DNA from 2 places in the Holzapfeliella saturejae genome. Region 2 is predicted to be linked to the other one. Evidence: predicted binding sites of a transcription regulator. Region 2 holds the regulator's gene; the other holds the start of a gene.
What was found. The regulator HrcA, encoded in region 2, represses chaperone genes, less so after heat shock. The targets are predictions, from matches to a motif close to TTAGCACTCNNNNNNNNNGAGTGCTAA.

Region 1 (3,918 bases), 780 kb from region 2:
TATTATCTTCTGAACTGGAAAAATTGTAATTGAAAGAAAGTTTTCCAAAGTCTATTTGTGGATTTTCTGTAACTTGGTCAGCTTTTTTAATGAGTAATGGTTTTGTTCTTTGTATTGTTGGAGTGTCTGCCGTGTTTCCTGGCTGATTTCCTAACGATGACATATCAATATCATTCTCAATATTAATCTGAGTTACACTTGTATCATTTAAGGCATCATATAATTGTTGTGCCGTACTAATATTTTTTACGCTATCATCTGTTTGTTGTTCCTCAGCTAAAACAGTTTGTCCTGTATTAACCCCTGTATGTGTTAAAAAACCAGTCGCTAAAGCCACACTACATAGTGCTACTGAAGCAACCCCCGCTAGTTTTTTATAATTTTTTGTTTGTTTATTCATCTGCGTTACTCCCATAAAATTAACTATTTTAACTTGATTATTATTTTTTTTCATCTATAAGTCAATTATTAATAACTAAAAAAGACACCTTTCATCTGAAAGGTGTCTTTAATTATTTTATTCGTGATTTTCGTTTGACTCTTCTTTTGTTTCAGGTTTTGATTCTTCTGCTTTAGCTTTTTCTTTTTCTTGCTTTGGCAATTCCGCAATTTTTTCATCATTCATCATCAAGAAGTTATCTTTAACTGTAAAGTTAATTTCTTTCAACTTAGAGTCAGCCAAAATAGCTTTGGCAGCGGGTGTTTGTAAATCTTGTTCAACAACACGACGCAATGGACGAGCACCGAATTTTTCATCATAACCTTTTTCAACCAAATAGTGTTTAGCTTCATCTGAAACCGTCATTTTAACGTGGCGTTTTTCAAGACTATTAGCCATGTGGTCTAAGTAAAGATCCACAATTTTAATTAAGTCTTTTTGTTTCAATGAGTTAAATGGCACAATGGCATCCAAACGGTTCAAGAATTCAGGACGGAAGTAGACTTCTAGAGCCTTCATCAAGTCACCTTTATCTTTAATCAAGTTATCTGAGTAACCTGCATTAGAGGTCATAATCAAGATGGTATCTTTGAAGGATACGGTACGTCTTTGAGCATCTGTTAGGCGACCATCATCCATAATTTGTAACAAAGCGTTGAAGATATCTGGATTTGCTTTTTCAATTTCATCCATCAAAATCAAGCTATAAGGTTGGTGACGAACTTGTTCAGTCAATTGACCGCCTTCTTGGTAACCAATGTAACCAGGAGCAGAACCGATTAATTTGTTAACAGATGTTTTATCTTGATATTCACTCATATCTAAACGAATAAAGTGGTCATCTGAACCAAACATGCTTTTAGCCAATTGTTTAGCTAATTCAGTTTTACCAACACCAGTAGGACCAGCGAATAAGAATGAACCAGTAGGACGGTTTTCATCTTTAAAGACTTTCTTACGAGCAATCGCATCGGTAATCGTATCGATAGCTTCATCTTGGTCAATCACAACATCTTTTAAGTGTTTAACCAAATCTTCGGATTTTTGACTTTCATCTGCATGAATTTCGCTCATTGAAATTTTTGTCTTTTGTTCAATTAGTTGATACATATCTTTTGCGGTAACACTTGGCAATTCGGTATCATCAACATTTTGCAATTGTTTGTGAGCTTTTTCGACTTCGCCTTTTATTTCTTGTGCTTTCTTAAAGTCTTCTGCTTGAACAGCCGCATCTTTTTCATGCTCTAGTTTTGCAATATGTTCACGTAATTGTGTTTCATCTTTTGGTGCTTGGTATAAGCCCTTTTTAGCACCTGCTTCATCAAGTAAGTCAATCGCTTTATCTGGTAAGTAACGTCCTTGAATGTAACGTTTTGATAATGTAACTGCTAATTTGATTGCTTCTTCATCATATTTAACATGGTGATAACTTTCATACTTAGGAGCTAAGCCTTCAAGAATTTGGATAGCTTCTTCAACTGAAGGTTCACCAACTTTAACTTCTTGCAAACGACGAGCTAATGCAGGATCTTTTTCAATGCGTTGGAATTCACTGATTGTTGTGGCACCGATTAAACTCAAATCGCCACGAGCAAGTGCAGGTTTCAAAATATTAGCTGCATCACCATTATTATTTTCACTATCAACACTACCAGCACCGACAATATTATGAATTTCATCGATGAATAGGATAATGTTTGGATTCTTTGAAGCTTCATCAATAATTTTTTGTAATTTTTCTTCAAAGGCACCACGTAGAGAAGATCCTGCAACCAATTCATTGATATTCAATTCAATAATGTGGGCATCTTTTAGACGTTCTGGTACATTACCTTCTGCAATACGTTGAGCTAATCCTTCAACAATCGCTGTTTTACCAACACCTGCAGGTCCAACTAAAACGGGATTATTCTTATTACGACGACTCAAAATTTCAATTACATTTTCAACTTCTGAGTCACGTCCAATAACTGGATCATATTTATTTTCTTTTGCTTGTTTAACTAAATCAGTTCCGATTGATTGTTCTTGTTGTTGTGGGTTTTGAACTTGTGTTTGTTGTTTCAAACCATCTTGATTGGAGTGAATGGGGATATCTCGACGGGTAGAGAAAGTGCCTGAGTTTGAGAAGAAATCTCTATTCAAAGAATCAAATAATGCATCAAAATCACTAAAACCATTACTGTAGTTAGCCATATCTAACACTCCTTATAAACTATGTAACAAGTTTTTAGCACTTGGTTGTTTCGAGTGCTAATCTTTTGTTCGACTTTATAATACAACGGTTATGTAAAAGATACAACTAGAAAAACTCAAAATTCGAAACTTTTTTATTTAGCTATTGGAAACCCCATCTTAACTGTATTAAGATGGGGTTACTACTTAATTTTGAGGTGAAATAATGTCACAATCTATCCATAATATCGTTAAAAATTTAAACTTGCCTGAGCCAGTTGAAAAGTACTCAGCTGTGACAGGTGGCGATATCAACCAAGCTTTTCACGTTTATACACACAGCTATTCCTTCTTCTTACTTGTTCAACAAGATGCTACACGTCAGTTTTTTAGTCATGAAGTTGCTGGATTAAAGGCTTTAGGTAAATTTGCTAAAACCCCTCAAGTGCTAGATTTCGGTGATAATAGCCAAGATGCTTATTTACTACTTGAATATATTGATCACTTACCACACGGTAACCAATATGAGTTAGGGCAAGCTCTAGCTAAAGTGCATCAATCAACTAGTCCTAATCAACAGTTTGGATTCGACAGTAACTTTGAATTAGGCAATTTTACCGGTGACAATCAATGGCAAGATAATTGGTATGATTTTTTCGTTAATCAACGATTTGAACCGCTACGAAAACTCATTATTCACAATCATAATGGGTCCGTTGAACTCGAACATCTCTATCAAAACATGCTACAACAATTTCAACATGACTTAGCTAATCATCAAAGCATCCCCAGCCTATTGCATGGTGACCTTTGGGGAGGCAACATTATGTTTGACCTAGACCAGCACCCTGTTTTCATCGACCCTGCTGTCTACTACGGTGACCGTGAATTTGATATCGCCATTACACAAGTCTTTGGCGGTTTTGACCAGAATTTTATTCAAGGTTATCAAGACACTTACCCGCTTGATGACGGTTATCAAGATAGACTAGTTTATTACAAACTCTACTATATGATGTTTCATTTAAGTGAGTTTGGATCTATCTACCAGCCAAGTGTATATCGCTTACTCCAACAATTTATTTAAAATACGACTGTAACAACGTTGACGCCAATAAGTAGTTAACGTTGTATTTTTTTGTCATTTCTGCTAAAAAAGGGCCTAATTCATCATGGTTAAGCGTAAAGTCAGCTTGTAGTTGTCTAAACTGTTCCTTTTCAGCTTCCGTGGCAATTTTTTTAAAGTATCCCCATACATGTTGATAAGCATTCATCATATTGCCACGATCTAATGGCGCGACTTT
Region 2 (3,918 bases):
GGTTACCTTCTGGGTTTGCAATAATTTTTGGTTCTTTACCTTCTAAAACAGCAACTGCTGAGTTAGTTGTTCCTAAATCAATACCAATAACTTTTGACATAAATCAATAACTTCCTTTCAAATTTCTTAGTTTGCAACGCTAACCATTGCAGGTCTTAAAATACGATCTTTAAATAAGTATCCAGGCTGGTAAACTTCCACAACTGTATCTTTTGGATGGTCTTCAGTTGCTTCAACTGTTTGAACCGCTTGGTGATAATTTGGATCAAAAGGTGCACCTTGTGCTTCAACTTCTGTGATTCCTTTATCATTTAAAGCTTTCATTAAAGCGTTGTAAGTTAATTCAATCCCTTTTTTCAATTGGCTTGAAGCCTCATCGTCAGCTTGAACTTGTAGGGCTCTTTGTAAATTGTCTAAAGCAGGCAAAATTTCTTTTGCAAGGCTTTGACCTTCATATTTACTAAATTGTGCCAGTTCTTTTTGTTGACGAGTTTGAATATTTTGGATTTCAGCTTGTGAGCGTAAGTATTTATCTTGTGCTTCTTCAAGCTCTTGTTGAAGTTTTTCAACTTCTGAATCAGTTGTTTCCACTTCTTCATTTTCAACAACATCTTCAGTTGTTTCTTCAACGGGTTCTTCGGTTGTATTTTCTTGTTTAATATCTTTTTCTTCGTTAGACACTGTCATCCTCCTTATCTAAACTTGCTGTAATAATCCAGTAGCTGGTCAGCCAGTTCTTCTTTGAAGTAGTTCATCAGACTAATCATCTGTGAATACGGCATATTTGTTGGCCCGAGTAAAGCCACAATTCCATTTCCAAAATCACCGACTTCATAAGTGGCAGTTAGTAAACTGTAATCCTTTAATAAGTCCAGTGGCAGTTCATCTCCTAGGCGAACATGAACAGAAAATGCGGGATTATTTAAACTATTTTCGTGAATTAAATCTGAAAATATTTCAGGATGACTAAGTAATTGATAAAGTGATTTCAAATTATCTAAGTCATCGAAACTAGAATAGTTATTCAATAAATTCAATTCGCCATTAACAAATAATTGATCCGTTTCCGTTGGCTTAAACACATCTTTTAATAGCTGAAGTAAAATTAAACTTGCTGTATCTTCTTTCACACCTAAGATAGACATGAATTGTTCAGAAGAATAACCTGAGACTTCATGAAGTGTTTTGCCTTTGACGGCTGTATTAATTTTTTCGACTAATGCTTCTAGTTCACCACCTGATACATCATCAGGTAAACGATAAAGCTGATTTTTAACATCGCCATCGCTGGTTACTAGAATGGCCATCATTTGATGATTAGAAAGTGGCACAATGCGAAATTCAGTAATTCTGCAAAACTGAATCTCAGGACTAGCTACAAAAGCAGTATAACTAGTCAAATCAGATAATATTTTTGCCGAACGAGATACAATATCATCAATTTTTTGAAACTGATGATTAAAGTTCATTTGCAGTTTTTCATGCAAATTTTCTGGCATATCTGTTGGCTGTAATAAATAATCTAGATAATAACGATATCCCTGATTAGATGGGACACGTCCTGAAGATGAATGTGTTTTTTCAATTAATCCAAGTTCTTCTAACTTCGCCATTTCATTACGAATGGTAGCAGAAGAAACTTGAATCGTGAGTTCATCCATCAATGTTTTAGAACCAACGGGCTGTTGAGTCTTATTAAAAACATTGATAATCATCTTAAGTATAAGTTCCTGTCGTTTTGATAACATAGTGTCACCTCTTCGAATTAGCACTATTAAATTACGAGTGCTAACTATTAGAATATAACAACTAACTAGCAGAATGTCAAGACGACAGCTAAAAATATCAAACTATTTCTCTAAAGCTTTAAAATAGGCCCTACTATCAATTTCATCTTGATTTAATTGGTCAATCAAAGCTTCAATTGATGAATATTTTTCCTCTGGGCGAAGATAGTGATACCACTTTACTTCCACCATTTCATCATAAATATCTTCATCAAAATCAAAAATATTAACTTCGACCGATAAGTCTTTCACATCATCAAATGTAATATTATATCCAACACTGGCCATTCCTTGATACCACTGACCATGGACTTTCAACTTAACAGTATAAGCCCCTGAAGCTAAGCCTACTTTTTTAGCATTGGAGTCAATATTAGCAGTTGGAAAACCTAATTGACGGCCACGCTTGAACCCGTGAATGACTTTGCCAGACGTTTGATAAATTGAATTTAATAACGTATTAGCCTGATCCACATCACCTTGTTCAATCAAATGACGAATCCGAGTTGAGCTCACTTTTTGACCATCTTGGTTATAACTGGGGACTTCATAAACTTCAAATTTATCTTTTGCTAACTGTTTGAGTAGTGACATATTCGCTACTTCTTTTTTACCAAAAGTATAGTCAAAGCCAGCTACGACTGCCTTAACGTTTAATTGACTTAAAACTTCATCAACAAAATCTTGCGGTTGAACTTTAGCTAAAGGGCCATTGAAATTGCCAATATACAGGATATCTACTCCAAGTTGGGCCATTAGTTCCGTTTTTTCAGCGGTCGTTGTAAGTAATGGCACAGACACATCTGTTGGTCCATAAATCTGGCTAGGATGTGCATTCATAGTCATCACTGCTAATTTCAGACCTTTTTCAGTAGCTACTTTTTTCCCGGTTTCAAGTAATTGGCGATGTCCTAAATGAACACCATCAAAAAAACCAAGTACTAATACAATACCTTGGGTCTCAACGACTTGAGATTCAATTGGATAATTGAGTTGATAAGTATGCATCATGCTCCTCCTCTACATTTTTTTAACTATTTTGAAGCAACATCATTTCTGGACGATAAAGCGGTGGATGTTTCACATCTTTTTTGTAAATAGCTTTAATCTTGCGATTATGATACAAGCATAAACGTTCAACATCAATTGGGAATTTTAGTTTGGCACCGTTTTGTACCATTTCAAATTCTTTATCACTAAGCTGATAAGCTGGCTGCTCTTCAAAAAAACGTTCTAATGGGACTACATAATCAACTGCTTTTTCAGGATTTTCTTTCAATGTTTCAAGTAAAACAGCATCTTTTAAACCAAATCCAGCACTTTTTGCTCGCGTTAGTGAACTCATAACAGCAGGACCACCTAAAATATCGCCCAATTGTTTAATTAGCGTTCTAACATAAGTTCCTTTAGAACAAGTAATTTCAAACTTAAAACGTTGTTGTTTGTTAGCTTCGTCGTAAGTTGATTGCCCAATTTTGACATATTTAGAAACATGAATATGACGTACTGGACGTTCTACTGGAATATTATTTCGAGCATAGTCATATAAACGGCGACCTTTAACTTTAACTGAAGAATACATTGGGGGGAGTTGCTCAACTTCTCCTGTTAATTTAGACATAGCTTCTTCAATAGCCTCTTCAGAAAAAGGCTCTTCAACATCTTGTGTCTTGATTATTTCACCATCTAAGTCTTCGGTATCCGTTTCAAACCCTAAAATAGCTTCTCCAATGTAAGTTTTATCATGTGTTTGCATAAGATCAATAATTTTAGTTGCTTGCCCAATCGCAATTGGCAAAATTCCTTCTACTGATGGGTCTAGTGTTCCACCATGACCTACTTTTTTCATTTGAAGCACACGACGCATGTCACGAACGCAATCGGTACTGGTCATCCCTTTAGTTTTATATAAAACAATCACACCACTTAACATATCTTACTTAACCATCCTTTATTATAAAAAAAACGCCATAAAATGGCGTTTTTTAGTCTTTTTGATTTAATTGACGAATCAAAGCATCAATTTTGGCACCATAAGCAACAGAATCATCTTTTTTAAAGATTAATTCAGGAACTTTAAACGTTGTCAAATTACGCCCGACTTCATGACGAATTAAACCTGTTGATTTTT

Region 1: the regulator HrcA is predicted to act here: its motif matches at 2,670-2,696, upstream of R4Y45_RS00700 (ATP-dependent Clp protease ATP-binding subunit).

What each region holds. Positions count from the first base shown of each region.
Region 1 covers NZ_JAWMWG010000001.1:164,563-168,480, forward strand. Annotated here, with positions in the region: gene R4Y45_RS00695 (pectate lyase-like adhesive domain-containing protein) at 1-400, opposite strand, end outside; gene R4Y45_RS00700 (ATP-dependent Clp protease ATP-binding subunit) at 518-2,635, opposite strand; gene R4Y45_RS00705 (fructosamine kinase family protein) at 2,841-3,701, shown strand; gene R4Y45_RS00710 (YbgA family protein) at 3,694-3,918, opposite strand, start outside.
Region 2 covers NZ_JAWMWG010000001.1:944,606-948,523, forward strand. Annotated here, with positions in the region: gene dnaK (molecular chaperone DnaK) at 1-100, opposite strand, end outside; gene grpE (nucleotide exchange factor GrpE) at 127-681, opposite strand; gene hrcA (heat-inducible transcriptional repressor HrcA) at 693-1,748, opposite strand; gene ribF (riboflavin biosynthesis protein RibF) at 1,851-2,795, opposite strand; gene truB (tRNA pseudouridine(55) synthase TruB) at 2,818-3,720, opposite strand; gene rbfA (30S ribosome-binding factor RbfA) at 3,773-3,918, opposite strand, start outside.